3 regions of the Bradyrhizobium sp. Kon58 genome follow, and region 3 is predicted to be linked to each of the others. Evidence: predicted binding sites of a transcription regulator. Region 3 holds the regulator's gene; each other region holds the start of a gene.

Region 1 (10,187 bases), on a different contig from region 3:
TTGCTCTTCTCTTGCGCCACTTGTGTGCAGAGTAAAGCAGGGGTACGGCAGAGCCTGTACTCAGAACGAGCAAGTCGCGCTTGCTGCTGCGATAGACATCATACATTTCGCCCCCGCGATCATATTGAAGACGCATGAAATATATTCTGGTCGGCTCGATGAAGGAACTTAGTATCTCGAATGGCAGCGCGGGTTGTAAATATGCAACGCGCGCGAGTTTTGGCTCGCTGCCTCCCAAATGAGGGCAAGCTGAGGTAAAATTGTCGATAAAGACAAGGAGTTCGTCGAAGCCGACCACGCCGTACGCCCGCTTGATCTCGAATTCATTGTCGAGAGAATCAAGACAACCACGTTGGAGCCCGAATTGGAGCAACAGGCCTAGGCTTTGTGACTCGTCTTGTGATGCAGTCGCAATCAAGGCCCCCGAGTTCAGCCGAACCGTCGCCCACACCTAAAGGGGCTCTCCAGATATGACGTTCGCGCTCGGTGATACTTCTTTTGACCGTTGGTCGGGCCGACACAGGTGATGCAATGCTGTCTGACCTGGCGTCCATGTTGCTTGCAGACCGTCCGTCGCAATGCGGCAAATTACGCAAAATGAACTTCGCCATCGATCGCGAGCCATCGAAGTGCCGGCCGCACGGACATACTCAACTCGCGCTTCCAGAGTCTTTCGAGAAGGACGCTTGATAAAGCTCCTCAATCCTCGTGACTTCATCCGGCGTTAGTTCGGAGAATTCGTTATCGCGGGCACGCTTTGAGAGTTGTCCTCCATTCTGTTGCAGGAATCCGAAGAGCTTATTGAGCGTCCGCTCCGGCATTTCGATCATGTTCTCGATGCCCGCGCGGAAGGTATCAAAGCTCCGCAAAAACTGCGTTTCCTTTGGAAGATCTTGTTCGATGGTCCTCTGCACGCATTCGTACAGAAACTCGGCGTGGGGCGTCGCGTCGAAGAAACGATAAAAATCACCGGTATCGTTCAAGACCTTGACGTTACCCTGTGGGGTCGACTCCCATTCAACACATGGAAACAATCTAGTCGAATAGCTTTCCAAAACGGTCTTGTATTCGCTGATCTTCTCGAGAATCGCGGCGGAAACCGGAAAGTGGATCCCGGCGGGATTGAATCCGCGCCGTGCCAGAACATGGTGCATCAGGTATCTGTGAATGCGTCCGTTGCCGTCCTCGAACGGGTGGATATAAACGAACCCGAAGGCGAGCACGGCGGCAGCGACGACGGGATCAAGCTCGTTTTCCGCCGCATGATCGAACGCGATCAGTCCGCGCACGAGGGAGGGGATATCTTCGTGACGCGCGCTGATATGATCCGGGATAGGTCGCTGCGTCTCGCGGTCATGCTCGCCGACGAAACCACCTTCGTTACGGAAGCCAAGTTTCACGAAGCGCTCATCGCCGATCACGATGCGCTGCAGGCGTAGAAACTCCGCCTCGTCGAGCGGTGCCCGTCCCGCTTCACCGATGACCCGGCCCCATCGCTGGATACGGTCCTGTGGCGGTCTCTCTCCTTCAATGACGTAGCTTGACCTTGAATCCTTGAGAAGAAGGAAGGCGGCGGTTCGCGCCAGCAGATCCTTCGGAACCTGGCTCACCACGACACGGGCGCGCTCCTTGAGATCCTGCGCAATAAATTCGCTCAGCGCTGCAGTCTTGAAAACAAGCGGACAAAATTCCGGCGTTCCTGGCAAATTGTTCCGGACGCGGTGTCGTGCCGAATTCTGCCCGGAGGTCGCATGTTGAAGCTCGGTATCGACGGCGTCGACGTAAGAGACTTTATCTGCCGCAGGCAGGTTGAATTGGCGGCCCAACAGCCATTCATGCAGAAACCAGATACGACGCGTATACAGACCGGTCGGCTTCTGTCTCACAAGATCCGCAATCTCATCCTCGTTCACAGTGAGGAAAAGCCGTTTCAGGATTGCAAGGTCTAGTCCTTCATTCTTGAGAGCGAAGGTGAGATGCCCCTCAAGCGTCGCGTCCGGCGCATGGCGCGGCGTGTAGATGCGCCACCCCTCCTGCTCAATGATCCGGTGCTTTGTTCCGATTGCGGAAAGCACGCGCGGGACCGGGACGGATAGGCTGTAGGCGTCAACCAGCGCAGCATAGCCAACAGGAGTTGCGATCTCCGGCAGCCGCCGGTCATGAATAACAGACACTGGTCCTGAAAACTTTGTCTGCATTGTCCCAGATCCGTGAAAAACGTTCTCGATCGTGAATTTCACTCTCAACTCGGCCTTCGAGCCGCAAAAACCTTTTACACCGTGAAAAACACTCACACAACACGGTAAATGTGAAATGTCCTCGCGAAGACGTTGGAGTTCTCCCTCGGTCCCACCCAAGGAATGCTTTTGAGAGAACCAGCAAGGCATTTAGCGGCGCGTGGCGGCCTCGTTCACTGTTCAACAGACCGGCGCGTGGCCACTCGTTGGGGGTGGAATTCTTAACAAGATGCAAGATTCTTAACGGAACACGACGCAAATTTTGGAATAAAAGAGCGGCGCGATTGCGCTCGTTCTCTTTTTGTTCTATGGTGATAAATGGCCTTCCTTACTGAGCAGGAACTCGAAAGCCTGCGCATCGATCAGAGCGTTTTTCATATTGTCGGCCCGGGAGAGGAACATTTTCAGCTACTGGCTGCGTTCGATGCCGGTCGACACGCAGCTTTTTTCCTGGGCCGCGTCCGATCGGTCAACAGCGGAAACCGATACGAGTTTCTCGCGGACGCGCCGGTGAGGGCGCAACTGGCGCGGATCAGCCGGGATAGGGCAACTTTCCAGGAGGAAAGCGAGAAACTCGCGACAGCGTTCAATGAGGCTCACGGAGGCAGCACGGCTGTCGGTGCCTTCTTGATCTTCTCGCTGTCTTGTTCAGGTGGCCGGTTATATGCACTTCTGAAATTCGAGGACGAAAAGGTTCTCAGCTACGACTACGACGTCAGCCGCGGGCGTTCGGGCAAGCCGAAGCCGACCTTCGGCGAGATTGAACGGACTTTTGTCCAGAACCGCAACGCCCTACAGAAGGCCGCGCTCATCAAGCTGGGCAAAGAGCGCGACGAAATCTGCGTTGTCGATCGTCAAAATCCGCAACGGCCTGCGGCCTATTTCGAACAGTTCTTGCTCGTGCGACGCCAGCGAACGGAAGAGGAGCTGACAAGGACAATCGTCGAGGTCACGCGCAACATTGCGCACAAGCACAAAGACATACTTCCGCAGGACACGATGAAAAATCTGGCGCAACGCCTCTACGACGCCAGCCAGTCAGGCGGTTCTGTCGACGGCGAAAGTGCTGAAAATTGGCTGAAGAGCATTTTCGGGCCGCTGCCTGATGATAGCCCCGTGCTGACCGACTTCAAAGCAAAGCTGAAGCGGGAAGGAATGGCGGGCGAATCGTTCGTGCTCCAAAAGAACGCAATTCAGGCTCCCAAGAACCGTCGCGTTGAGACGGCAAGCGGGGTCAAATTGACCTTCCCTGTCGGTTTGATGTCTTCAGTCATTTCGGTGAACCGCGACAGGGGCGAGATTATCATCAGGGACAAGATCACACTCGATGACTTCGAGATCAACACATCTGGTCGAACGCGTACGTGAGCTTGTCGCGAACGGCGCCGTGGCGGACGAACGTATTGACGCCCTCGTGTTGCGAGGCCGGCTACCGTCGGTCGATGCGCAGGTCGCCTGGCTCGGCTTCGTCGACGACGTCCCACCGCCGTTCTCGTCCTTGCAAGTCTATAATCCGGGTCTGGGTGGTGATCTCGTTGGGGCTGATATCTTTGATTCGACCCGCGAGATCGTGATCACGCTCGGAAAGCCAACTGCCGACGGCTGCGCCTTCTTTATCTTCCAGTCCGACATCCCACAATATTTGGCGCAGCGAACTGTTCTTCCGCGCCTTGCGATCGCCGACTTCAATTCCACTCAGGCATTTCGCGCACGAGGATTGGAGTTCGCTTCATGGGATTTCGCGCAAACGCCACCGCGACCCGAGCCTTTGCTTGGGTCTATCGACCCCACTCGCTATGTTCGTGACTTCGTCCCCGACCGTGAAATCGTTACCGATCTCAATCCCTGGCTATTATTGGCCGCGCCAGCGGTTTCATCGCCGGCGTATCAAGCTTGGGAAACGGTTTCTGCCCGCAGACTGTTGGGCGGTCTCGTCTCCCGCGCCTGGCTCGAGGATGGCCAGGTCTGGCTGCAAGCGGCGGCGACGCCTCCGATCTATCGCATTAGAGCCGATGATCCTGCCCTGCCCGGCGCTCGTTCTCGATTGACTGAATCCGCCAACTGGGTTTTTCTTTCGGGGACAGATGTCGAGGCACGCCACCTGCTCTTTTCCGGTGAGTTGGCTCGGGCGAGCCGTCCTCAGCAAGATCTCGCCACGACATTGGAGCAGGCGCTTGAGGCGGCCAAAGCTGCCTATGAAGCTCACGTCCAATCATCGAGCCGCGAGACTCTGAAGGCGCTCGCCGATCTCCGCAAGACCGTGATTGATGAAACTCAGAAGGTAGCGCAACGGGCGCAGGATCTTGCGGCTACGCTCTGGCGCGACCTGGCCGTCTCGGCTGCGCCTTTTATACTGAAGATCCTGGGAGATGCGGCCAAGACACCGGGTCCTCTCATCTCTTCCTTATTCTACTTTGCGGCCGCCGTATTCATCGGTCTGTCGTTCGCGTTGCAGTGGCGGATCAATGGCGCGTTCTTCCAAAGCCAAGCCTCGTCCCGACGGAGCTGGATGCAAAGTCTTTTTAGTTACATCTCCGTTCGCGAGCGGGAAGAAATCGCTGAAACGCCGATCGAACAAGCGATGAAGAACTATCGGGAGACCCGCGGCGTACTGCTTGTGGTCTATGGACTGTTGATCGGAGCTCTCGTTGCCGCCGGTGTCCACACTCTGCACGATGTAATGCCGTCACCTTCGAGCCCCGTTACAAGCGTCGCGCCCAGCCCAGTACCAGTTCCGCCGCCTCCGGCAAAGCCGCCGTAAATTTGAGTGGTTAAGATTTCTACTAGCCGCGTATCCGCGATCGAGATCCAACACGGCTTGATAATAGTCGAATGCAACTGCGATAGCGTAATCGCCCTGTCACATTTCGGCACCAAACTCCATCGAAACTCTCGAGCGCGTAGGTGAACCTCATGCCCGCAGTCGATCAGAGCGCCATTCCGGCCCAACCGATGCGGTTTCAGCACCACATGCGGTGGCTGTCGGGACGCTTGGCCGGCGCCGGAGCGATCAAGATCGTCGCGATCGGCTCGTCCACCACGGCGGGTGAAGGCGACATCGTGCCCTATCCGCAGCGTCTCGAGCGGGCGCTGCGCGCAAGCTTTCCGGGCAGGAACTTCGATATTCTCAACCGCGGCGTCGGCGGTGAAGAAGCTCCAGACGAGCTACGAAGGATTCAAGGCGACGTACTCGGCGAGAGGCCATCGGTCGTGGTCTGGCAGGTTGGTACCAACGCGGTTTGGAAGAGCCAGGATCTCGACGCCACCGCCGGCGCGATCCAGCGCGGTCTCGCGATGTTCGCAAATGAATTGATGGACGTCGTGCTCATGGATCTTCAGTACGTGCCGGCCGTGCTCACTCCGGCAATGGAGGAGCGAGCACACCGGATGGTGGCATTGATTGAGACGGCAGCCAGCCGGGCCGGCTTCCCGGTCAACGTGTTCCGCCGCTTCGCATTGATGAAGCAGTGGCATGAGGCAGAACGGATCTCCTTTGACCGGATGGTCGATCCCACCGATCCCGACCGCCTCCACCACAGTGACTGGAGCGCCCGCCGGATGGCAGAGGCGCTCGCCAACACGATCGCGATCGCCGCGACCGTGGGCTCATGAATGGAACGAAGTGTTGAACTTTTCCCCACCCGAGGATCCGTCATGGCTAAAATTACCGCCAGCGCAGTTGTGCTCTTGAGCCTCTTCTTGGCAAAGCCCGCATCCGCTTGGGGACCCGACGGACACCGCTTGGTCGGGTCCATTGCTGACCAGCTCCTGACCCCGAATGCCAAGCAGCAGGTGAAGACCTTGCTGGGCGTCGATCTACGGCAAGCCGGGCCATGGCTCGATTGCGTGAAGAGCGTGCACAGGCAAAACGATGGCAGCCTCGCCTACGTTGTGGATCCTCAATACGAACCTCCATGCACCCCCTTCGCGAACGACCGCAAGGCTATGGTCGATTACGCCGGCCGAAACTGGATCGATTGCGTCTATCCGGAAGGAGCGAGTGCGACCGCCAATCTTGGCTGTCACAATACGTACCACTTCGACGACGTGGCCGTTCAGCGCGACAAGTTCGATCGAAACGATGCGGGTACCAATGATCATGATCTGGTCGCAGCTACCAACGCCGCGATCGCCGTGCTGCTTGGCAGGCCGGCGCCGCCACCCTTCGACATCAAAGACAAGAAGGAGGCTCTGTTGATAGTCGCTCATCTGGTGGGCGACATGGCACAGCCCCTTCACGTCACTGCGCCGTACCTCGATCCCAACGGAAGCCTGGCCGATCCGGACGTCACGCACACGATTGATCCGTCGACCGAAACCGCGGGCGGCAACTGGATCCACGATAAAGCCATCACGGTCGGAAACGACGCGTTCCATCATGCCTGGGACTGGGAGACACCGCCCCGCTGGCTTTGGTGAACGTCGCAAAGGCCGTTCCGGCCGATACGGACCGCATCGAGAACTGGTCAGCAATTTGGGCCACGGACACGATCGCGGTCGCGAAACAGGCGATGTCGAATGTGACCTACACCAAGATAGGTCCCAGGAAGTGGACGATCTCCTTCTCGGATCGAGCCGCGTACCTTCAGTCGGCGGATACTATCAAGCGGCAGCAGCTTGCCAAGGCGGGAGCCCGTCTCGCCGAGATCGTGAACCACCTTTGGCCTTAGTCAGAAAGTTACTTGCGCGGGAACGATGCATCAATCTTCGTACTCGGTAGCCGCGGGCGGCTCTTTGGGCGACGATTCGGGCGCTGTTGCATATTGCTTCTTGATCCGCATCGCCAGGATAGTCGCATAAAGATCACGCGGCGAGGCCTTATCGAGATCCTGCAGATCGCGATAGTTGGCCAAGAAATCCAGGATGCTCGGCCTCAGTGGCCGTGTGTCTGCCGGCGCGCGAGTTTTGAGCTTCCGGTCAAGGTCGAGCTTGGTGAGCTCGATTGCATGCTTACGCCATTCGACTTCTCTATCTTGCCTGTCGCGCGCGCCTATGACGAACTTGGTGATCACCCCTGTAATGACGCCAACGATCACGGCGCCGGTCGCACCTACGACGGCTGTTACGGCCGTCAACGTAGTTGGCTGCAGCTTGGACAGCTCTTGAAAAAACTCTTGAAGCGCGCTCATGGAGAGGATCTCAGGCTGACATGGCTCCGCCCGCCTGACCTTCCGTTCTGCCGACAATGAATTTCCGTTCCAGGACCTTTCCGGTCGAATCCTTGGCGATCACGACCAATTCCGCGCCGCCCGCGCCCTGCGGCATCCGCATTTCTTCGTGACACGGCGGGTCGGGACAATCGCTCTCGTGCACCACCTTCCCGCTCAGCCGGACGGTAATGCGGGTCACGCCGATGCCACCCAGGATCGTGAAACGGAAATTCCTGCCTTCGACGGGCGGCTTTGCATCCAATTCCATTCGTGAAACCATTCGCTAGTGAAAGGATATCGCACCACTCACCGTCGCAGTGCCTTATTGAACGCTACTGTGGACACCATACTGCCAAGTGCTTCTTGCGCGAAGCGGATAGATAGCGGCCCTGCCACGCGGGATCGTCCGACAAGTGCGACCACGGTACCTTGCCCTGATCGAACTGCCGCTTGACGTAGGCACGCCAGGAATAGTGCTCATAGGTGGCAAGACAGGCGACACTGTACGCCTCCGCCAGAGATCGATTGCCGTGCACCACGACAAAATTGTCGTCGTTCTGCTCGCTGGCGGAGCCGGAAAAATTGTGGGATCCGGTGACCACCTTGCAGTCGTCTGAAAAGGGGTCGATCACGATCATCTTTGAGTGCGTGATCGCATGGCCGATGCCCGGGTTCTGGTTGGGAAACAGAAACTGGCTGCGCGTCACTTCCCCAATCCAGTCCGAAAAGGACTTCACGACGCCTTCGGGCTGCACCAGAGCCGTCTCAAACTCATGGGACTCCGTATCTACACCTCTCAGCGAGAATTTTTCGCGGTTATCCGACGTGACGGTGCTGACGACACCCCTGACGTAGATCTCTGAGGCCCTTGCGACAATATCAGCGAGTGGATCGGGACCGGGCTGGAACATCACATAGAGGATCATGTCCTTGGCGCCCGTCACGAGCTCAATGAGCGCCTCGATGTCGATACCTTTCCCGACGTTCTTCTTCGACTTGCTTCGGACCCGGGTGAACCAGACGTCTGTCCCGTTCGCCGGACGCGGCGATTTGGCGTTGTCGCCCACGAGATCCGGCGTGAAGTCGCTGCCAGCATCTCTCAGGCGGCCCCACTGCTCGAAATACAATCCGGCGATCTTTGGGTCGACAAACAGAATTCCATTGTTGGCCTGCGTGCAGAGGCCGGTCGGCGCCCAATTCGTGCTTCCGGTCCACACCTTCGTTGCGACGTCGCCTTTGGTGGACACAACGACGACGAACTTGTTGTGACCCAGGCCCTTTGAGCCGAGGATCCTGTCGTGGACGTCAACGCCGGCCGCCTTCAGCTCCTCGCGGGCATCCGCGTTGCCGTCGCCCCCCTTGTCGGAGCCATTCGAGAGCACCAGGTGCGCGCGACGCTTCAAAAGCTTCAGCCGCGCGATCAGTTCCTCATCCGAGAGCTCGTAAATCGCCAGATAAAGCTCCAGCCTGGGATCCCCGATGACTTCATCGAGCAAGCGCAGGAGCGCCAACCGAAGTTCACCCGAGAGAAATCGCCTCAAAGGCTCTTCGAGGTCGGCTATGTGATCCTTGATGTCGCGCGGCTTCCAGTTCTTCTCACGCGCGATGCGTGCGACGAATTGAGACATGACGAAGCCGCGATTAAAATACGCCTCTATGCCGTTGCCGGCTTGGCCATTCACGTCGATGGCTTCGGTCCAGCCGGAATCCGCCAAGGACACCAGCGTGCTTTCTCCGACAATGCCCTCCCCGGACGATCCTACCGCATTGATCCGATAGCGGACCGTCTGGCCGTTGTTGGCGCCGTGATCCGTCCATTCGTATCTTTGGAAAGGCCATACATTCGACGGCCTTGAGCTATTTGTGTCATCAGCGCCATCAGCGGCCGGCTGATCGGTAAAGCCCACGCGATTGCGCAGGATCTCCGTGGGCGACCAATTCCCACCCACCTGGCGCTGGCGCTCAATCATGAAGCCCAGGCATCCGGGGATCGGTACGTCCGAAGCACCACCGCTGGAGACGCGCCAAAAGAGCTGGACATCGTCGCAATCATGATAGGCAGTTGCTCGTATCTGAGTTCCATTGACCGTATTCGAAACCGCAACCGGCATGGCGATGCCTCCTCCCCTCGATGGGCATGTGACCCTTTGTCCGTCAGGCTCGGCTCAGGAAGCTGGTCGACACCTTCATCGGCTCGTCGGCCAGCGCAAACATCAAGTTCTGCAGCGCTATGCCAGAATGAAGCCGCAGCACATCGCCTATCTCCTTCGCGTCTACCGTGAATCTGACCTTGAGCAGACAGGCCGCGCCATCTTTCTTGCGAGCTCTCGCCAAGGTGAACAGGTTGCGGACGGTGTCGTCGACCTTGACGCCCTTCTTCGACGGAATGGGATCACCATTCGCATCGTATTCGGCATCGCGTTGCCAGTAGCGGTCTTCGTCGAAGAAAATCATTGGCGTGAACGATTTTGCGTCAGGGACGTAGCAGTTTCGCTCGGCGTCTTCGAAGATTTCGCGCATCGTGCCGCCGCTACCCCGGGCGTAGACGATGCCGGCGCGCGAGTTGGTGATGAGTGTCTCCTCGCGAATGCTATTGAGGAAGAACTTAGCGTAATGCGTCGCAAAGGGCGTGGTCGGCTCCTGACCATAGAGCCAGGTGGGCACACCGAGGCTGAGGCTCGGCTTGGCCGGTGCACGCGTCCTGGCGTCCAGAGCGGCGTTGATCCAGCGCCTCGCGTCGTCGAATTGGGTCTCGTGGCCCGGCGCGACCCCTCCGTCGCTGGTCACGAGCTGATCCAGC
Region 2 (10,187 bases), on a different contig from region 3:
AGCGGCGCGCAAGGAATCCGCGCGCAAGTCATCCGCGCTCTGCCGGCCGCTGGGTCATGGCGGCCCTTTTCGGGCTGGTTTTGGCGTGGGCGGCGGAGCCCGCGGCGGCGCAAGGCAAGCTCGAGGCGCAATACGAGGCGACGCTGGCGGGCATTCCGGTCGGCAAGGGCGCCTGGAATATCGACATCCAGGACGATGTGTTCGCGGCCGCGGCCTCCGGCGGCACCTCGGGGCTTCTAAAATCCTTCGCGGGCGGGTCCGGCACCGGCGCCTCGCAAGGGCGCGTGGTCAACGGCGCGCTGGTCGCGACCGGCTACCAGGCCTCCACCACCACCTCGAAGAAGACCGAAGAGATCCGCATCACGCTCGACAAGGGCAATGTGAAGGATTTTGCGATTCTGCCAGAGCCGCCGGTCGATCCCGACCGCATCGTCGTCACCGACGCGCATCGCCGCGGCGTCTGGGACCCGATGACGGCCTCGCTGGTGCGCGTCTCAGGCACCGGCGATGTGCTGTCGGCGGACGCCTGCCACGGCAGCGCCGCCGTGTTCGACGGCCGCATGCGCTACGAGCTCAAGCTCGATTTCAAGCGCATGGAGAACGTCAAGGCGGAGAAGGGCTATCACGGCCAGGTCGTGGTCTGCTCGCTATATTTCGTGCCCATCGCCGGCTACATCCCCGACCGCCCCGTGATCAAATATCTCGCCGCCCAGCGCAACATCGAGGTCGCCTTCGCCCCGATCGCCGGCACGCGCATCCTGGTCCCGTTCTGGCTGAAAGTGCCGACCCCGCTCGGCCCGGCCATGCTGGAAGCAACCAGCTTTATCACCACGGCCCAGCCGCCCAGGGTCGCGAAGACGCAGTAGGGCCTGGCTGTCGTAGCCCCGGCCTCGCTGCCGTAGCCCGGATGGAGCGCAGCGCAATCCGGGTTCTTTGCTTGGCCCCCGCATTGCGCTCCGCTCCATGCGGGCTACGGACTTCCCTTTTGGCAAAAATAAACATCAATGAATTCAACGACATGCCTACTGTGCATGGGGTTGTTTTCGCACTTTTTGTTTGGAGGGGTCGAGAGCCGGGAATCCATTTGACTCCTCCCCGATTCTGATTCGACTCCGCGCCGTCCCCAGCTTTAACAATTCCGCCATCGAAACGTCGCTTGTGCGGCAGGCCAAAACTCCATCTAGTGCGAACCCAATAAGCCTCCCGCGACATCTTGCGTGAACGGAACAGGACTCAAGGGGGAGTCATCGATTCGGCCGCGATTCGTTCTCAACTCGTTCCGAAGCTTAAAGCCAACGGGAAAAGCGTCGCAAAGTGAGACAGTTGCGCGGGATTTGGGGAGGGGCGCCGCATTCTCCGCCGTCATGCCCCGGCTTGACCGGGGCATCCAGTACGCCGCGCCCTCTCGGCTTGATCTGCGCCGCCTCTGGAATACTGGATCGCCCGGTCGAGCCGGGCGATGACAGCAGTGTGTGAGGCCGGCCCTTCGCGCCACCGCCCCAAAACAGCACTGACATTCGCCCCAATCGCCATTACCTAATCCCCCAGATGCCTTTTTCCTCCTCCCCCTTCGCTTCCGAGCGGCTTCCCGGCGCCGGCGTCACTGCGGTGCTTGGTCCCACCAACACCGGCAAGACCCATCTCGCCATCGAGCGGATGCTCGCGCATCCCTCCGGCATGATCGGGCTGCCGCTGCGTCTGCTGGCGCGCGAGGTCTACAACAAGATCGCAGCCCGGGTCGGCCCCGATGCCGTCGCGCTCGTGACCGGCGAGGAGAAGATCAAGCCGAAAGCGCCGCGCTATTGGGTCTCGACCGTCGAGGCGATGCCGCGGGATCTCGACGTCTCGTTCCTGGCGGTCGACGAGGTGCAGATCGCATCCGATCTGGAGCGCGGCCACGTCTTCACCGACCGCATCCTCAACCGCCGCGGCCGCGACGAGACGCTGCTGCTGGGCGCTGCCACGATGCGCCCGATCATCGAGCGGCTGCTGCCCGGCGTTTCCATGATCACCCGGCCGCGCCTGTCGCAGCTGGAATTCGCCGGCGACCGCAAGATCACGCGGCAGCCGCGCCGCACCGCCATCGTCGCCTTCTCGGCCGACGAGGTCTACGCCATCGCCGAGCTGATCCGCCGCCAGCATGGCGGTGCCGCCGTGGTGCTGGGCTCGCTGTCGCCGCGCACCCGCAACGCGCAGGTGGCGATGTTCCAGAACGGCGAGGTCGATTACCTCGTCGCCACCGACGCCGTCGGCATGGGCCTCAATCTCGACGTCGACCACGTCGCCTTTGCCTCCGACCGCAAGTTCGACGGCTATCAGTTCCGCCGCCTGACGCCGTCCGAATTCGGCCAGATCGCCGGCCGCGCCGGCCGCGCCACCCGCAACGGCACCTTCGGCACCACCGGTCGCTGCGCGCCGTTCGAGCCCGAGCTCGTCAATGCGCTGCAGAACCACACCTTCGATCCCGTGAAGGTTTTGCAATGGCGCAATTCGAAGCTGGATTTCGCCTCCCTTGGCGCGCTCCAGGTCTCGCTGAACCTCGCCCCCGGCCATGAGGCGCTGACGCGCGCGCCCATCGCCGAGGACATGCGCGTGCTCGACCACGCCGCCCGCGACGCCGAGGTGCGCGATGTCGCGCATGGCAAGGACGCCGTGGAACGGCTGTGGGAGGCCTGCCAGATCCCCGATTATCGAAAGCTGTCGCCGGCCGCCCATGCCGAGCTGGTCACCACGCTCTACGGCTTCCTGATGCGCAAGGGATGCATCCCCGACGCCTGGTTCAGGACCCAGATCGACCAGGCCGACCGCGTCGACGGCGATATCGACACGCTGTCGGCCCGGATCGCACAGATTCGCACCTGGACCTTCGTCGCCAACCGTCCCGACTGGCTGAAAGACCCGGAACGCTGGCAGGGGATCGCCCGCGAGGTCGAAAATAAATTATCGGATGCGCTCCATGAACGCTTGACTGAGCGTTTCGTTGATCGCCGGACCAGTGTATTGATGCGCCGCCTGCGGGAGAACACGAGCTTGAATACTGAAATCGGCAAGACCGGCGAAGTCATCGTCGAAGGCCATGTCATCGGCCGCCTCGATGGCTTCACCTTTGCACCGGATGCGGCGGAAGCCGGCTCCGATGCGAAAGCGTTGCAGGCTGCAGCGCAGGCCGTGCTCGCCGGCGAGATCAACGCGCGCGCCGAAAAACTGGGCAATGCGCCGGACGAGCAGTTCGTGCTGACTTCGGAAGGCATGATCCGCTGGACCGGCGACGCCGTGGCGCGGCTCTCTGCCGCAGAGGACGCGCTGCATCCGCGCATCCGCATCATCTCCGACGAGCGGCTCACGGGCGCGCCTCGCGACAAGGTGCAGGCCCGGCTCGAGCTCTGGCTCAAGACGCATATCGAAAAGCTGCTCGGGCCGCTGTTCGAGCTCAGCAAGGCCGAGGACGTCACCGGCATAGCCCGCGGCATCGCCTATCAGCTCGTCGAGGCGCTCGGCGTGCTGGAGCGCCCGAAGATCGCCAACGAGCTCAAGGACCTCGATCAGCCCTCGCGCGCGACCTTGCGCAAATACGGCGTCCGCTTCGGCGCCTATCACCTCTATTTCCCCGGCATGCTCAAGCCGGCCGGGCGTGCGCTGGCCGCGCTGCTCTGGGCGCTGAAGCAGGACAATGTCGATCCCTCCGCGCTGTCGGGCGCGCAGCATCTGGCAAGCTCGGGCCGCACCTCGTTCCCGGTCGACAAGCAGCTGCCGCGCGATGCCTATCGCGTGCTCGGCTACAAGCAGGCCGGCGAGCGCGCCGTGCGCGTCGACATCCTGGAGCGCCTGGCCGATCTGATCCGTCCAGCGCTGGCCTGGCGCGAGAACGCGTCCGGCGAAAAGCCCGCCGGTGCGTTCGACGGCCGCAGCTTTGTCGTGACGCAGGCGATGACCTCGCTCACCGGTTCGGCCGGCGAAGACTTTGCATCCGTGCTGCGTGCGCTCGGCTATCGCATGGACAAGCGCCCGCCGCTGCCGGCGAAACCGGTTGTTGCCGAGGCGGCTGTTGCTGAAGCCTCCAGCGAAGAGACGCCCGCAACCGAAACGCCGGCCGAGGACGCCGCAACGCCCGCGGACACCGCGATCGAAGCCGCCGCCGAGCCTGTGACCGTCGAAGACGCGCCCGGCATGGAGCAGCATGACGAGCCCGCGCCTGAAGAGCCGGCGCTTGAGGCGTCCGTCACGCCGGAAGACGCTCCCGGCATCGCGCCACCTGCGGAAGAGGCTGCGGCAGCCGTTCAAGCTGCTGAAACCGCTCCCGCCGAAGCTGTCCCCGCCGAAACCGCGCCTGCAGAGACTGCTGCAACCGAAGCCGCTGCGTCGGCCGATGCGGCGGCACCTGTGGAAGCCGCGGCCACCCCCGCTGAACCCGAGCTCATCGAGGTCTGGCGTCCCGCCGGCCGTCACGACGATCGCAAGCCGCGCCACGAGCGACATCGCAACCAGCGTCACCAGCCGCGTCCGCAGGCGGCTGCTGAAGCAGGCGCTGCGCCTGCCGAAGGCGAAGCCGCGCCTGCCGCCGACGGCGAGAAACGCGGTGAGCGCCATCGTCATGGCGGTGGTCATCGTCGCGATTCTGGTCGCGATGGCGGCAGGGATTTCCGCAAGCCGCGCGAAGGCGGCACCGAAGCCGCGCCGCGTCCGGAGGGGCGCGACGACAAGAACCGCCGCTTCGAGGGCAAGAATGGCGGCAACAAGGATCGCGACAACAAGGATCGCAACAAGGGCAAGTTCGGTGGCGGCGATCGCGACAAGGGCCGCGACAATCGTGGCCGCGACCGCGACAAGGGCCGCGACCGCCAGGGCGGACCCTCGCTGCGTCCCTATGCATCGAGCGCGACCCCGCGCGAGCGCGATCGTCCGGTCGATCCGAACTCGCCGTTTGCAAAACTCGCTGCGCTAAAGGAGCAGCTGTCCGGGCGTAAGGAGTGAGCCCACGACCGAGCGGCAGCGCATCGACAAATGGCTATGGCACGCGCGGGTGGTGAAGGCGCGCACCTCCGCTGCCGAGCTTGTCGAGTCCGGCCATGTTCGCGTCAACGGTGCACGCGAGAAATCGCCGGGGCATGCGATCAAGATCGGCGACGTGCTCACCGTCGCGCTCGATCGCACCGTGCGCGTCTTGAGAGTCATCGCCTTCAACGAGCGCCGCGGCGATGCCGCCTCGGCCCGTGTGCTCTACGAAGAGCTCAGCGAAGGCCATCCGAATTCTCAGCGCAATTAATTGCGCTTTGAATTCATTTCTTGGTCGATCAAGCGCATAAAGCCGTCATGATCGGCCGTTCCTGAGCTTGCGGCGCCGGGCCATCCGCGCTACGCAAGCCGCGACTTTTAAAAGAGCTTTTCGGAGCGTTGGATGACTTACGTCGTCACTGAAGCGTGCATCAAGTGCAAGTACACCGACTGCGTAGAGGTCTGCCCAGTCGATTGTTTCTACGAGGGCGAGAACATGCTCGTCATCCATCCTGACGAGTGCATCGATTGCGGCGTGTGCGAGCCGGAATGTCCCGCCGATGCCATCAAGCCGGACACGGAACCGGGCCTGGAAAAGTGGCTCACGGTCAACGCCGACTACGCCAAGAGTTGGCCGAACATCACCCAGAAGAAAGAATCACCTGCCGACGCCAAGGATTTCGACGGCATGGAGGGCAAGTTCGACAAGTATTTCTCGGCGAACCCCGGCTCCGGCGACTAATTCGGGTCAAACTTAACCCTATTAGCGTCGTTATCGCCGAAAACCAGCCCTTAAGACCCCTAAATCATTGATTTTTGCGGGAAATGTGCTATATTGGGCACATTGAGCCGAACCCTGGTTAGCCCCGTCGGCCCCGTTGGGTTCCCGTGAAACCAAATGTCGAACAGGGGCGTGGCAGTTTCCGCGCGCAGGCTGTGTCACAGAAAACGCGTAAAAAGAGTACTTCAGCGAAGGCTTCCCATAAGGACGCCAAGAAAGTCGCCGCGGCCAGCCGTAGCGCATCCAAGGGTCGGACCGCGACGAAGGCGCCGGCTGCAAAGTCCTCGAAGAACAAAAGAAGCGCAATGCCTAATAAGACTGCCAAGCCGGCCGCGAAAGCGACCGTTGCCAAGCCTGTTGCCGCCAAGCCTGCCGCAAAGCCCGCTGTTGCAAAGACGCCCGCTGCCAAGGCTCCCGCTGCCAAGCCCGCCGCGCCGAAGGCTCCTGTTGCTGCTGCTCCCGCCAAGGCCCCTGTCGCTGCCGCCAAGCCGGCCGTGAAGCCCGCGGCTGTTGCGCCGAAGGTCGAGGAAAAGAAGGTCGTGACCCAGCGTCAGGGCTTCAAGGCCAACGAATTCGTCGTCTATCCCGCTCACGGTGTCGGCCAGATCCTGGCCATCGAGGAGCAGGAGATTGCCGGCGCGAAGCTCGAGCTGTTCGTCATCAACTTCATCAAGGACAAGATGACACTGCGCGTGCCGACCGCCAAGGTCGCCAATGTGGGCATGCGCAAGCTGTCCGAGCCCGCGCTGGTGAAGCGTGCGCTCGAGACCCTCAAGGGCCGCGCCCGCGTCAAGCGCACCATGTGGTCGCGCCGCGCCCAGGAATACGAAGCGAAGATCAATTCGGGCGACATCGTCGCGATCGCGGAAGTGGTGCGTGACCTCTATCGCTCCGAGTCGCAGCCGGAGCAGTCCTACAGCGAACGCCAGCTTTATGAAGCCGCGCTCGACCGTCTCTCCCGCGAGATCGCCGTGGTGCAGCACTCGACCGAGACCGAAGCGGTCAAGGAGATCGAGGCCCAGCTCGCCAAGAGCCCGCGCCGCACCGGCGCCAAGTCCGAAGCCGCCGAAGGCGAAGCCGATGCGGACGCCGAGGGCGATAGCGACGAAACCGATGGCGGCGCCACGGTCGCCGACGAGGCCGCGTAAGCCTCTCGCGCGTTCATCGCAACAGATCAAAAGCCCGGCCGGTTGGCCGGGCTTTTCGTTTTGGAGACGCTGACCGCCCTGGCTCGGGACGGTCAGCGGGCCGAATTGCTTCTGAGCCTATGCGGTCCTGAACGGGATCAAACCCGCGATGCGCCTCCCGAAGCGCCGCTTCCGGTCTCGCGGCCGTCTCCGCCGGCGTCAGTCGCAACTGTCGACCACCAGGCGCCCAACGCATCGATCAACGGCACCAAGGTGTGGCCGGCGGCGGTCAGATCGTACTCGACTCTCAACGGGTATCCGTCGAATTCCGTGCGGGTCACGATACCGGCGTCCTCCAGTTTGCGAAGCTCGAGGGCGAGCATCCTGTGCGAGATGGTCGGATTGTCCCGACGCAAATCGCTGAACCGTTTGGTGCCCTGCTTCAAATAGTAGATCAGAAGCGTAGGCCACCGGCCGCTCAGGATCTGCATCACTTCCTCGATGGGACATCTCGAAACGAGATCTTTCATCGGCGGACTCCAGGTTACAAAAATGTTCGCAATTTACTTGATGGAGCGAGCGACTAGGGTTCGGGACCGCTGCGCAGCGTGATCATCAGAAATCACGGAGAATAGATCGATGGATCCAATCCTACTTTACGGCTTCCCGATGGGAAGCTCCATGGGACTCGTTGCGGCTCTTGAATGGCTGGGCAGGCCATATCGCCTGTGTCGCGTCGACATGCTGGGCGAGATGCTGAGCCCGTCATACGCCAGGATCAATCCGCGACACGAGACGCCTGCACTCATCACGGACCAGGGCAATGTGCTGACGGAAACCATGGCGATCGCGGCTTGGCTCGAAGCCAGGGATACCGAACGGCGCATCAGCTTTGATCCGTTGTCGCCGAAAGCCGATCGCATGCATCAGCTGATGGCGTTCGTGAATACCGGCTTTACCGGCGCCTTCGCGCCGCTTTGGGTCGCAATGGAAGGCGTGGCGATGGACGACGCCATGCGCTCGGCCTTGCGGGAGTTCGGAAGGAGAAAGGTGATCGAACGCCACGACAAGCTCGAAGCCATGATCGAGCCGGCAAGGTTCCTGCTGGCCGACCGGCCGACCCTCGCCGACGCCTTGCTGGCAGGTGTGGCGCGCTGGCTCGACTTCCACGCCGTCGCGGAGAGGAGCCGCTGGCCAAAGCTGGCGGGGCTGCGCCAGCAACTCGAGGCCGATCCCGGGGTCGTCTACGCCACCGCCGTGGAGAGCGGGAGCCATGATCCGGGAGCAGGATCCTGCGCCGGCCATATCGCGCTGGCCGACGTCATCGCGCGATATGGCAGGCAAGCCTAGCCAGTGGAGAGGAGCGGCTTCGATCCGCTCCTCCTTACTTCACCGGCCGCTTCTCGAGCTTCCGCGCCAGCGTACGCCGGTGCATCCCGAGCCGTCTTGCCGCTTCCGAGATGTTGAAGTCGGTCTCGATCAGGGTCTGGTGGATGCGTTCCCATTCCAGCGTTTTGATCGATGTCGGCCGGGCGTCGAGCGCGACCTCGGCATTGCCTGCGGCCTTGTTGAAGGCGGCCTCGATGTCGTCGGTGTTCGACGGCTTGGCCAGATAGTGGCATGCGCCGAGCTTGATGGCCTCGACGGCGGTGGAGATGCTGGCAAAGCCCGTCAGCACCACGATCAACATCTCCGGATCGTGCGCGTGCAAAAGCTCGACGCAGGCCAGCCCCGAGGCGCCGCCGAGCTTGAGGTCGACGACGGCATAGCCGAACGATCGCTCCTCCAGAACTTTCCGCACGTCCTCGATCGAGGCGGCGAGCACGACCTCGTAGTCGCGGCGCTCGAACGAACGCTTCAGGGTGCGCGCGAAGCCGGCATCGTCCTCGACGACGATGAGCGAACGGTCAGGCGTCAAAGCTGCCTCCGATCGCCAGCGTTGCGAGCGGCAGCGTGAGACGGACGGTGGCGCCTCGCTTCCTGTGGTTCTCGGCGGTCACGCTGCCCCCTAGCTTGCGTACCACGTTCACCACCAGGAACAGGCCGAGCCCGCCGCCGGCGCGACCCTTGCTCGATTGATAGGGCTTTCCGAGCTGTGCCAGCATCTCGGGCGCAAAGCCGGGGCCGCGATCGCTGATCGACAGTACGAGATGATCGCCCTCGCGCCCGGCAACGAGCTCAACCCAGTCGCGCGAGACCTCGTAGGCGTTGTCGAGCACGTTGAAGATCACCTGCTTCAGCGCGACGTCCGAGACGATCGCGACGTCCTCGCCGAAGGTGTTGACGAAATACAGCGTCCGCGCCGAGCGCGCGTCGCGCCACTCATCCACCAGCGCGGTGACGAAAGCGGCAACCGTCGTCGGCGACGATCCTTCGCCGCGGGCTTCGCCCGCCGACACCAGAATGCCTGTCACGATCGACTTGCAGCGTTGCAGCGAGGTCTCCATCTCCGCGAGGTCCTCGGCCAGCTCCTGATCGGCGGCAAGGTCGGGCATGCGGCGCCAGTCGCCGAGGATGACCGAGAGCGAGGCGAGCGGCGTGCCGAGCTCGTGAGCCGCGCCGGAGGCGAGCAGGCCCATGCGCACGATATGATCCTGCTCGGCGGCATGCTGGCGCAGCGCCGCCAGATGCGCGTCGCGCTCGCGCAAATTCCTGTTGATGCGGGTGACGAACACCACCAGCAGCACGGCGTTGAGCACGAAGCCCAGCAGCATGCCGGCAACCGTGAGCGTGTAGGTCTCGCTCAGCGGGTTCGGCGGCAGATCGAGCGGCCGGTAGGCGACGGTCAGCCAGACGAAGCTCGCGCAGGTCAGCGCGACCAGCGACCAGGTCGAGCGGCCATCGAGCAGCACCGCGCCCAGCGTCACCTGGAGCAGGAACAGCGAGGTGAAGGGATTGGTGGCGCCGCCGCTGAGGTAAAGCTGCGCCGTCAGCGCGGCGACGTCCAGCATGAGGGCGACCAGCAGCTCGTTGTTGGTGATCGCGGCGCGATGGCGCACCCAGACCAGGCTGGAGATGTTGAGAAATATCAGTGCGCCGATCACCGCGCCCATGCGGGTGAGGGGCAGGGGAATGCCGAGCCAGACATGCACGCCGCCGATGGTCACGATCTGGCCGACCACTGCGGTCCAGCGCAGCTGGATCAGCAGCGCCATGTTCTTGCGGTTGGTCTCGTCGTCGGTCGGCGCAGCGCCGATCAGCTCGCTGCGCGCGTCCGCCTGCGATTGCAGCGTGACGGCGCCCTGCGTCCTTCCGTCGTCAGGTGGGCTCGACGATCGTTCCAGCAT
Region 3 (10,187 bases):
TCGCCTATGTCGACGACCAGAGCCAGGAGGAGATCCGCGCTTCGCGCGGCACGCTGACCGAGCCCGGCAAGAACTCGCCGTTCCGCGATCGCACCGTGGATGAAAACCTCGACCTGTTCCGTCGCATGAAGGCGGGCGAATTCCCGAACGGCGCGCGCGTGCTGCGGGCCAAGATCGACATGGGTGCGGGCAACATCAATCTGCGCGACCCCGTGCTGTATCGCATCCTGCATGCGCACCATCCGCGCACCGGGACCAAGTGGAGCATCTATCCGAGCTACGACTATGCCCACGGCCAGTCGGACGCCATCGAAGGCATCACGCACTCGATCTGCACGCTGGAGTTCGAGGATCACCGGCCGCTCTATGACTGGTTCATCGAGAAGCTGCCGGTGCCGTCGAAGCCGCACCAGTACGAATTCGCGCGGCTGAACCTGACCTACACGCTGCTCTCCAAGCGCGTGCTGACCCAGCTCGTGCGCGAGGGCCATGTCGCGGGCTGGGACGATCCGCGCATGCCGACCATGGCGGGGATGCGCCGCCGCGGCGTGCCGCCGGCCGCCCTTCGCGAATTCGTCAAGCGCATCGGCGTGGCGAAGGCCAACAGCGTTGTCGACGTCGGCATGCTCGAGTTCTGCATCCGTGAGGAGCTGAACCGCACGTCGCAGCGGCGGATGGCGGTGCTGAAGCCGCTCAAGGTCGTGATCGAGAACTATCCGGAAGGGCAGACCGAGGAGCTCGAGGCGATCAACCATCCGGACGATCCCTCTGCCGGCACCCGGAAGATCACGTTCGGCCGTGAGCTCTATATCGAGCAGGACGACTTCATGGAGAACCCGCCGAAAAAGTTCTTCCGTCTGTCGCCCGGCAACGAGGTGCGGCTGCGCTACGCCTATTTCGTCAAGTGCACCGGTGTGATCAAGAACCAGGCAGGCGAAGTGGTGGAGCTGCGCTGCACCTACGATCCCGCGACCAAGGGCGGCAACGCGCCCGATGGCCGCAAGGTCAAGGCCACCATGCACTGGCTGTCGGCGGCAACGTCTGTGCCCGCGGAAATCCGCGTCTACAACCAGCTGTTTGCCAATCCGAGCCCGGACGCCTCGAACTTCGCCGCCGACCTCAATCCGCAGTCGCTCGAGATTCTCGCTGATGCCCGCGTCGAGGCATCGGTTGCGGAAAGCAGCTCGACCGAGGTAATGCAGTTCGAGCGTCAGGGCTATTTCGTGCGCGACAAGGACTCGACGTCCGGCAGACCGGTATTTTCCAGGACCATCGGCCTGCGCGACACGTTCGCGAAGGAAGTTGCCAAAGGCTGAGGCACCACAATGAGCGACGAAGCCGACGCGATCGTTTCCGCCATCATCGCGAAATGGTGCGCCGGCTTCGCCACGCTCGATGCGGCCGCGCTGTCGTCGCTTTATGGGAAGAATACGTTCTTCTTCGGCTCGAACCCGAAGCTCTACCGGGGCAGGGACGGCGTTGCCGACTACTTCAACGGCTTGCCGCGCTGGCGCAAGCCAGCTGCGGTCTTTTCCGAGGTGAACGCAGCGCAGGTCGCTCCTGACCTCATCAACATGGCCGCAACCATCTCGTTCGATCTCGCCGGCGAGCGCCCCGATCTCGTGGTCAAGATGAGCTGGGTCATCATGCGCGAGGACGGCGACTGGAAGATCGTCAATCATCATGCTTCGTCGCAGGCGCCGCTGATCTGACCAGCGGGCACACGACTTCGTCATTCTCGTGAGAGAACGAACGTGCACCTCGCGCGTTGGGGTGGGCCCAACAAGGAACCCACCATGCAGAACATCGCAGAGCATATGGAAGTCATCGGCGCCGACGGCGTCCACATCGGCACCGTCGACAAGGTCGAAGGCAATCGCATCAAGCTGACCAAGAAGGACAGCGGCGAGGGCAGCCACAAGGGGCATCATCACTTCATCGACAAGGGCCTCGTCGCCGATATCGAGGGCAACAAGGTCCGGCTGTCGGCCAAGGCCGATGTCGCCGTGACGATGGAAGAGGAAAAGTAGCGGCCGCGCCCTTTCGTTCCTGATCCGTACCGCTATCCGCCCGCCTGCACGTTCCGGTAGCTTCTGACTTCGTTGCGTATCATCGAGTGCAGGGAATGGCGGAGCCGGGCCGGCCGGTACGGTCGCAGGGGATCGCGGGGACGTGGCCCGCGGGCCGCGCCGCGTCCGCGGGCGGCCTCGCGCCTGCAGGCCTCGACCTCTGGACATCGCTGGTCGAGACCCTCCGCGCGTGGCTACGCGCCGAGGCTGGCGCCGGGCGGCTGTTGCCGTGGGTGCCCGTAGCGTTTGGCTGCGGCATCGCGCTTTATTTCTCCGCCGATCATGAGCCGGTGCTGTGGGTCGTTGCCGCGAGCGCCATCGCGCTCCTGCTCGGCGCGGCTCTGTTGCGGCGGAGCCGGCTGTTCGCCCCGGCCATCATGATCGCGGCGGTCGCGGCCGGCTTTGCCGTCGCGACCTGGAAGACGGCGCGCATCGCCCACCCGGTGCTGGCAAAGTCGCTCTATTCGGTGTCGTTGTCGGGCTTCGTTGAGGCCCGCGACATCCGCGAGCGTACCGATCGTTTCGTGCTGCGCGTCACCGCGATGGAGGCGCAACGCAGCGACGTCAGGCTCGAGCGCGTGCGCCTGTCGGTCCGCAAAGGCACCGCGCCGGAGGTCGGTAGCTTCGTTCAGCTGAAGGCACGGCTGATGCCGCCGCTCGCGCCGGTGCGGCCCGGCAGCTACGACTTTTCGCGTGACATGTTCTTCCAGGGCATCGGCGCCTCCGGCTTCGCGATGGGCGCAATCACGGTGGCGCCGCCGCCTGAGACCGCCGGCTTGCGGTTGCGTTACGCGGCCTTCATGCAACGCCTGCGCGATGCGATCGATGCCCGCATCCGGGCGACGCTCGACGGCGACAACCGGGCGATCGCGACCGCGCTGCTTACCGGGCGGCGCGATGCGATTACCACGCCCGTCAATGATGCGATGTTCATCTCCGGTCTCGGCCACGTGCTCTCGATTTCCGGTTATCACATGGCCGTCGTTGCCGGTGTCGTGTTCTTCGCGGTGCGCGCGCTGCTCGCTCTGATCCCAGGACTTGCGGCCGGCTTCGCCATCAAGAAATGGTCGGCGGCCGCCGCGCTGGTCGCTGCTGCGTTCTACCTGCTGCTGTCAGGCGCGGAGGTCGCAACGCAAAGATCGTTCTTCATGACGGCGGTGGTGCTGATCGCGGTGATGGTCGATCGCCGCGCCATCACCTTTCGCACGCTTGCTGTCGCCGCGCTGATCGTGCTGGCGGTCGCGCCGGAAGCACTGGTGCATCCGAGTTTTCAGATGTCGTTTGCGGCAACGCTCGGGCTCGTCGCCTTGGTGCAGATCGGCATGCCCAATTTGTTTGCTTCGCCGGACCATTCGGCGACCGCGCGCATTGCAATGTGGGGTGGCCGCGAGATCGCGATGCTGTTCATGGCCTCGCTGATTGCGGGACTTGCGACCACGCCCTACGCCGCGTTCCATTTCCACCGTGTCACGCCGTTCGGCGTGCTTGCCAATCTCGGCGCGATGCCGGTGGTCTCGGCGCTGGTGATGCCGGCGGGATTGTTGGGACTGCTTGCTGCGCCGTTCGGGCTGGACAGCGTGTTCTGGTGGCTGATGGGGATCGGCATCGACTGGATGGTCGCGGTCTCGCGCTGGGTCGCGGCATTGCCGGGCGCCGTCGGCCGCATCTCGGCGTTCGGGATCGCGCCGCTGATCGCGGCGAGCCTGGGAATCATCCTGCTGGGCTTGTTGCGCACGCCGCTACGCTGGTCCGGCGCCCTGGTGCTGCTGGCAGCGATCCTCTGGGGACTGTCGGCGCGGCAGCCCGACATCCTGATTGCCGGGGATGGCGCGAGCGTTGCGGTGCGGGGCAGGGACGGATATCTGCACCTGATCAGGACGAGCAAGGACAGCTTTCTGCTCAAGGAATGGCTCGCTGCCGACGCCGATCCGCGCGATGCGGGCCGAGCCTCTCTGGCCGATGGCGTGTCCTGTGACGAATCCGGCTGCGTGACGCCACTGGCCGACGGGAGGTTGGTCGCGCTGGCACTGCGCGTCGACGCTCTCGCGGACGATTGCAGTCGGGCCGCGCTGGTGGTGACGACACGCCCCGCGCCACCCGATTGCGCGGCGATGGTGGTCGATCGGCAACGGCTCGCCAGCCAGAGTGCGCTGGCGCTGACGCAACGTGGTGACGGCTTTGTGGTTCACGCGGTGAGGGCGAGAGGCACGAGCCGCCCCTGGTTGCCGGCCGGCGCCGGTGAGGGTGATTTCGACGGCAGCCTTGCGCCGAAGGCGATCGCGCCCCGCATCAAGGACGCAACGCCGGCGGAGACCGACTTGCAGGCCGACGATTGATCGGATCGGTTACAAATACCAGGCCAGTACGGCGTCGAGCCTGGAATTGCCGATGACCGGCAGGGCCACCATTCGGCTCAGTCCGGATGTGCAGGCTTCGAGACCGGCGACCGAGCCGTCATGCACCAGATCGTCGTTGAGCGCGGGCATGCCGGTGGCCCAGGCCCCGCCGATGCTGCCTTCGCCTCTGGCAATGGATTTATCCGCATAGAGCGCTGCAAGGTCGGTCTGCGCGCTGCAATCGCCGGCGCGGAACACCAGTGCCGAGCGGGTCTCGTTCGGGATCCAGATCTCGAAGCGTCGCGCAATCGGCGTGGCCTGCGCGGAGAGGAATGTCAGAACCCAGGTCTGGTCCGCGCCCGTCCGATAGGGCACGCCGACGCCGAAATTGATCCCGACCTTGGCCGCGTCCTCCCAGCGCAGAAAACTCCTGGCGTCGTGCAGGTCCTTTATGATCAGCGGCAGGCCCGCCTTCCAGGTGCGGCCAGGCAGGCCAAAGCCGCGAGGAAATTTGGTGTGGCGGGAGTTGAATTCAAACATGTCGGCGGTGCCGTAATAGCCGTCGACAAGCCCCATCTCGTGGGAGGCATCAGGGTCGTTGTGCCAGAGCTCGATCGCCCCGACATGCGCTTCGTCCTCGCCGCAGAACAGCACCATGACGGCTTGCAGGAATTCACCCGCAAACACCGGCACCGCGACGCCGCAGGTGAGGCCGGCCGCGAGCGCCTGATCGGTCCGTTTGAAATATGAGTTGGCGAATTTGGTGAGGATCACGGGGTGGCCCGCGGCCCAGGCCTTGCCCGGAAGTCCCTCGTCATATCCGAAGTGCAGCTCTTCGCTGACGGCCTTGAACGCGGACAGCCCTTCGCCATAGAGACCGCCACCAAACTCCAGCCGCGTGCGCGTCCGATCGGGCACCCAGAGTTCAACGACGCGAAGGAAGGTTTTCATCGAGCGTGTCCGCCGTCTCAAGCCCTGACAGCATCGGTCATTTGGCTGCGAAGCGGACGTTCAAAATTCAGGCAGGGCGGCTCAAACTTCGTGCGGCGGAGAGGTGCGGGCTTGGTCCATCCGATTGGATTTCGCGGACGCGAGCCATACCATCTCGCCGGCCACGGCCGGCGATGGCAATTCAATCCTAACCCCCCGACCTCGTAGCCGGGGGAGGCTGTGTCAGCCGATCGGCAGGTGCCTGACGGTCGGCTGCCGGTCGGCGATAATCTGCGCCTTGTGCTCTCGCTCGGCGACCGACTGAGTTACCGGCAGCTGCAACACGGTCGCGCGCTGACCTTCGACGAGCTGCGTCACCAGCACGTATTTGCCGTCCGGGAATTCGATCGCGTCATGATGGCGGTCGGGAACGTGCGGGTCGATCTTGCCGAACTTGCCCACGCGGGAATTGATGGTGCGCGTCCAGATCCAGCGATTGTCGTAGCGAACGTCGTCGGCGAAGGCGAGCTCCGTTCCCGGCAGCAGGCAGACGGCAACAGACGGATCGGCTGCCGAGGCGAAGCCGCGCGTCGAGGTGCCGCGGAAGCTTGTCGTGACGATCGTCTCGCCGACTTCGGCGGGGCGCGACGCGACGGCATGCAGGCTGTAGTCACACATCGGGTGCTCCTCATGCTGGGATAGCAACCCGCGTCTCTTAATCGAGGCGCAGGCCTCTATCAGAGTTGAAGCATGAACGCTCTGCTTGGTTGTGGGCAAATCTGCGGCTGCTTTCCGCGAGCCGCGATCACATTATCTTTCCCGAATTCAATAGGAACAAAGCGAGTTGCGATGCATTCGGGAGGCGCGTGCGGGAATATCGCCGGCTTGACTGCAACGGTCGAGCTTGGTCGCCGGCCGCTGTTTCCTCGAACACTTGCGCCGCGAACCAGTGCCGCTTCGTGGGCGTCGCGAGGAGCCAGCGCCGAAGGAGGGGCCGGATAGTCTGTGCAGAACCAGAAAGACTACCCAGCCGGAGCGGACGATGATCCGTTCCAATTTCTGACCGGCGATGCCGATCGGAAGCGCGCGAGGCGCCAAGCACCTCCGGCATGAAGTACTCCCGGTATCAAGGACGCCCGGTATCAGTACTTCCGGTAAAGCCCGATCAGCTTGCCCTGAATCTTCACCCGGTTGGGCGGCAGGATGCGGACCTCATAAGCCGCGTTGGCGGGCTCGAGCGCGATCGAGGCGCCGCGGCGGCGGAAGCGCTTCAGCGTCGCTTCCTCGTCGTCGATCAGCGCCACCACGATGTCGCCGGTATCGGCGCTCTCGTTGCGCTGAATCAGCGCCATGTCGCCGTCAAGGATGCCGGCCTCGACCATGGAATCACCGCGCACTTCGAGCGCGTAATGCTCGCCCGAGCCGAGCATGTCAGGCGGTACGCTGATAGTATGGCTGCGGGTCTGCAACGCCTCGATCGGCGTGCCGGCCGCGATGCGGCCCATCACCGGTACCGCGACGGGACGTTCGCCGTCGTCCGCGGGCAGGCTGGAGCTCGCACGCACCTTGCCGAGATTGCCCTCGATGACGCTCGGCGTGAAGCCGCGGCGGCTGCCGGCGGCTGCCTGGAGCTCCGGCAGCTTGATGACTTCAATCGCACGGGCGCGGTTGGGCAGGCGTCGGATGAAGCCACGCTCCTCGAGCGCCGTGATCAGGCGATGGATGCCCGACTTCGAGCGCAGATCGAGCGCATCCTTCATCTCGTCGAAGGAGGGCGGCACGCCGCTTTCCTTCAGACGTTCACTGATGAACCGCAGAAGCTCGTATTGTTTGCGCGTTAACATCTCGACCAAAGTCCCCCGGTTGATGTCGTCCGATTCCGAGACGCAGAGTTCGGCAATAAGCCGCTACATACTCGAAACAAATCATGAACGGACACTATATGTTCGATACATGTTCCGCAACTGCTTAATTTACCGTGAACAGAGCAAAGTTCGCGGAACGCGCATTGCCGGACGCTCAGACGGGGAGCCGCAACACTTCGCAAGCCGTGCCGGCTTCGGCCTTCGGCGCGAACGGTGCGCGCACGAGAAGTACCTGTGCTGCAGCGAGATTCGCAAGCAGCGAAGAGTCCTGATGGTTGACGGGAAGAACGACGCGCGTGCCATCGTCACGCTCCTCCAGATGCGCGCGCAGATAGTCCTCGCGCTGGTCGTTGGCGCCGACGTCGCGGCCGAGCACGGCGCGTTCACTGCGATGGTGAATCACCGAACGGCCCGACAGGGCGCGAATCAGCGGCACCATGAACAGGAACGCGCACACGTAGGACGACACGGGATTGCCCGGCAGGCCGATCACCTCCATTGCGCCGAGCCGCCCGTGCATCATCGGCTTGCCTGGCCGCATCGCGATCTTCCAGAACGCCATCGCAATGCCTTCGTCCCGCAGCGCCTGCTGGACCAGATCGTGGTCGCCAACCGATGCGCCGCCGGTCGTGATCAGGATGTCGGCGCCGCTCTCGCGGGCGCGGCGGATGCCGGCGGTGGTGGCGTCCAGCGTGTCGGCGGCAATCCCGAGGTCGATGGTCTCGGCGCCCTCGCTGCGGGCGAGCGCGTGCAGGGCGTAGCCGTTGGAGTAGACGATCTGGCCGTGGCCGGGCGTGGTGCCCGGCATCACCAGCTCGTCGCCGGTGGCGAGAATCGCGACTTTCGGACGTCTGAAAACGCCAAGGTGCGGATGGTTCATCCCGGCGGCGAGCGCGAGGTCGCGCTCGGTGAGACGATTTCCCTTGCGCAGGAGCACGTCGCCCTCGCGGAAATCGACGCCTGCGGGGCGGATGTGCCGACCGGCGATCGCGGCTTCCTTGATCGTGATGCGCTTGCCGGCAGCGACCGTGTCCTCCTGGATCACGACGGCGTCCGCGCCACCGGGAACGACGCCGCCGGTGAAGATCCGCACGGCCTCGCCGGCGCCGACCGTCCCCGCGAACGGTCGGCCTGCCGCGACTTCGCCGATGACGGTGAGCTCCGAATCGATCGTCGCGGCATCAGCCGCGCGCACCGCGTAGCCGTCCATCGCCGACATCGCCTGCGGCGGCTGCGTGCGCCGCGCCGCGACGTCACGCGCGAGCACGCGATGGTAGGCCTCGTCGAGGGAGATCATTTCTTCCGGCAGCGGCTCTGCACCCGCCAGCACCGCGGCAAGCGCGTCAGAAACCGGCATCAAGGCCACGGCGAAAACTCCTGCTCGGCACGTTCGGGCGAATGTTCCGCAAATCTTCTAGCCGAGCGCGGGCGCAGAGGCAAAAACGGCTGAGCGCGCGCAGTCATCCCGCCGCTTCACATTGTTCCGAAGGCAGGATCGCGCGCGTCGTGGCATGATCCGAAGAACCCGACAGATCGGCAGGAGAGTGGTCATGGAAGGGCGAGAACGACGAGCGCCCCGGGCCTGGATCGATCAGCTCCCTGGCTGCCCGGGAGTTACGTCGGGCGCCTTGGGTCCCTGATCCTTGTCGGGCAGCGGATCGGCCTGGGATTTCAGGTCGGCCGCCTTGCTCACGAGCTTGGCGGAAAGCTCCGAATCTGAAGTTGTCCTCGCGAATTCAAGAAGAAGAGAGGCCTGCTTGGTGAGGTAGGTCTTGCCCAGCACGATGATGCATCCGTCCGTAGAAGTCCCAACGGACTCTAAGAGTCCGGAAGGTGGTATTCCGTTCCGGGAACTCTGTATAAAAATGCACAAAGTGATTGGGTTCCTCAGTTTTTTCCAAAATTGTTCCCGTTGGGCCGTGGCGCCAAGGGTTTCGCGACGACGCCTCGTCGTCAGATGCCCAATGCCTTCAATGCGTTCCCGACGTCACGCGGCGAGGTCACATGCACCGCCGTCAAGCCGCGCGCCCGCGCTCCCTCGATGTTTTCGGCAAGATCGTCGAAGAACACGATGCGCCCGGCGGGCACGCCGATCGCCGCAACGACGTGGTCGAAGGCATCCGCATCCGGTTTGCGCAAGCCGATGCTGGACGACAAATACAGCTCGCGGAAATGGCCGAGGACGCCGGCATATTCCCTCGAGAAATGGTCCACGTGCGGCCGATTGGTGTTGGAGAAAGCGTAGAGCGGCATCTGCTTCGCTGCGCGCGGCAGCAGCTCGGCGATGTCAGGCATTTCGCCGGCGAAGATCGCGTTCCAGCCTTCCAGGAACTGCGCGTCCGAAATGCCGATTCCGAGCGAGGCTCGCAATGAGGCGAAATAATCCTCATCGCTGATCTTCCCCATCTCGTGCAGCCGATAAGCTTCGCTGTCCCGCACATAGCGCGCGACGATGGCTTCAGGCTTGCAGCCGGCATGTCCCGCCCAACAGGCGATCGCCTTGGAGAAATCGATATCGAGCACCACGCGGCCGAGATCGAACAGAAGCGCATCCGCGCTGTCGGGAGAGAGCGATGTCACCTGCGTCCTTTCACTCAGTATCGATACGGCTCGTGGTCGAACAGCGGAAACGCGCTGAACACACTCGGCGCGTTGGTTGCGGTCGCCTGGTGCAGGCAGGATTTGTTGACCTCGGCGAACGAGGTCGCACCCAAGAGGCCGAGGCAGCGCAGCACTTCGTCCTCGAGCAGCTCCAGCATGCGGGCCACGCCGGCTTCGCCGGCCGCCGCCAGCGCCCAGCATTGCAGCCGGCCGATGCCGACGAGGTCGGCGCCCGCCGCGATCGCCTTGACGATGTCGGTGCCGCGACACATGCCGCCATCGACCATGATCTTGGCGCGGCCGTTCACGGCGTCAACGATCTCGGGCAGCACGTGCATGGCGCCGCGACCGTGATCGAGCTGACGGCCGCCATGGTTGGAGACGTA

What was found. The regulator LexA, encoded in region 3, represses DNA repair genes until DNA is damaged. The targets are predictions, from matches to a motif close to TGTTCNNNNTGTGTTCNG.
Region 1: a site for LexA is predicted at 2,529-2,546, ahead of AC0L20_RS22235 (nucleoid-associated protein). Genes of this name have one in related genera too.
Region 2: a site for LexA is predicted at 1,265-1,282, ahead of AC0L20_RS29970 (helicase-related protein). Genes of this name have one in related genera too.

Annotation. Positions count from the first base shown of each region.
Region 1 covers NZ_JBVVOT010000013.1:181,210-191,396, reverse strand. Annotated here, with positions in the region: gene AC0L20_RS22245 (hypothetical protein) at 1-106, opposite strand, end outside; gene AC0L20_RS22240 (Fic family protein) at 651-2,198, opposite strand; gene AC0L20_RS22235 (nucleoid-associated protein) at 2,556-3,605, shown strand; gene AC0L20_RS22230 (hypothetical protein) at 3,565-4,998, shown strand; gene AC0L20_RS22225 (SGNH/GDSL hydrolase family protein) at 5,151-5,849, shown strand; gene AC0L20_RS22220 (S1/P1 nuclease) at 5,892-6,656, shown strand; gene AC0L20_RS22215 (hypothetical protein) at 6,653-6,907, shown strand; gene AC0L20_RS22210 (hypothetical protein) at 6,938-7,366, opposite strand; gene AC0L20_RS22205 (hypothetical protein) at 7,377-7,649, opposite strand; gene AC0L20_RS22200 (phospholipase D-like domain-containing protein) at 7,720-9,498, opposite strand; gene AC0L20_RS22195 (SLOG cluster 4 domain-containing protein) at 9,542-10,187, opposite strand, start outside.
Region 2 covers NZ_JBVVOT010000025.1:9,014-19,200, forward strand. Annotated here, with positions in the region: gene AC0L20_RS29965 (DUF3108 domain-containing protein) at 57-866, shown strand; gene AC0L20_RS29970 (helicase-related protein) at 1,549-4,971, shown strand; gene AC0L20_RS29975 (RNA-binding S4 domain-containing protein) at 4,994-5,263, shown strand; gene fdxA (ferredoxin FdxA) at 5,396-5,734, shown strand; gene AC0L20_RS29985 (CarD family transcriptional regulator) at 6,079-6,921, shown strand; gene AC0L20_RS29990 (winged helix-turn-helix transcriptional regulator) at 7,059-7,430, opposite strand; gene AC0L20_RS29995 (glutathione S-transferase family protein) at 7,540-8,250, shown strand; gene AC0L20_RS30000 (response regulator transcription factor) at 8,285-8,818, opposite strand; gene AC0L20_RS30005 (ATP-binding protein) at 8,808-10,187, opposite strand; gene AC0L20_RS30010 (SURF1 family protein) at 10,159-10,187, opposite strand, start outside.
Region 3 covers NZ_JBVVOT010000007.1:94,715-104,901, reverse strand. Annotated here, with positions in the region: gene AC0L20_RS14925 (glutamine--tRNA ligase/YqeY domain fusion protein) at 1-1,316, shown strand, start outside; gene AC0L20_RS14920 (nuclear transport factor 2 family protein) at 1,326-1,712, shown strand; gene AC0L20_RS14915 (DUF2171 domain-containing protein) at 1,797-2,030, shown strand; gene AC0L20_RS14910 (ComEC/Rec2 family competence protein) at 2,126-4,405, shown strand; gene AC0L20_RS14905 (GAF domain-containing protein) at 4,415-5,356, opposite strand; gene AC0L20_RS14900 (hypothetical protein) at 5,579-6,013, opposite strand; gene lexA (transcriptional repressor LexA) at 6,478-7,179, opposite strand; gene AC0L20_RS14890 (molybdopterin molybdotransferase MoeA) at 7,355-8,566, opposite strand; gene AC0L20_RS14885 (hypothetical protein) at 8,792-8,983, opposite strand; gene AC0L20_RS14880 (HAD family hydrolase) at 9,154-9,780, opposite strand; gene AC0L20_RS14875 (alpha-hydroxy acid oxidase) at 9,795-10,187, opposite strand, start outside.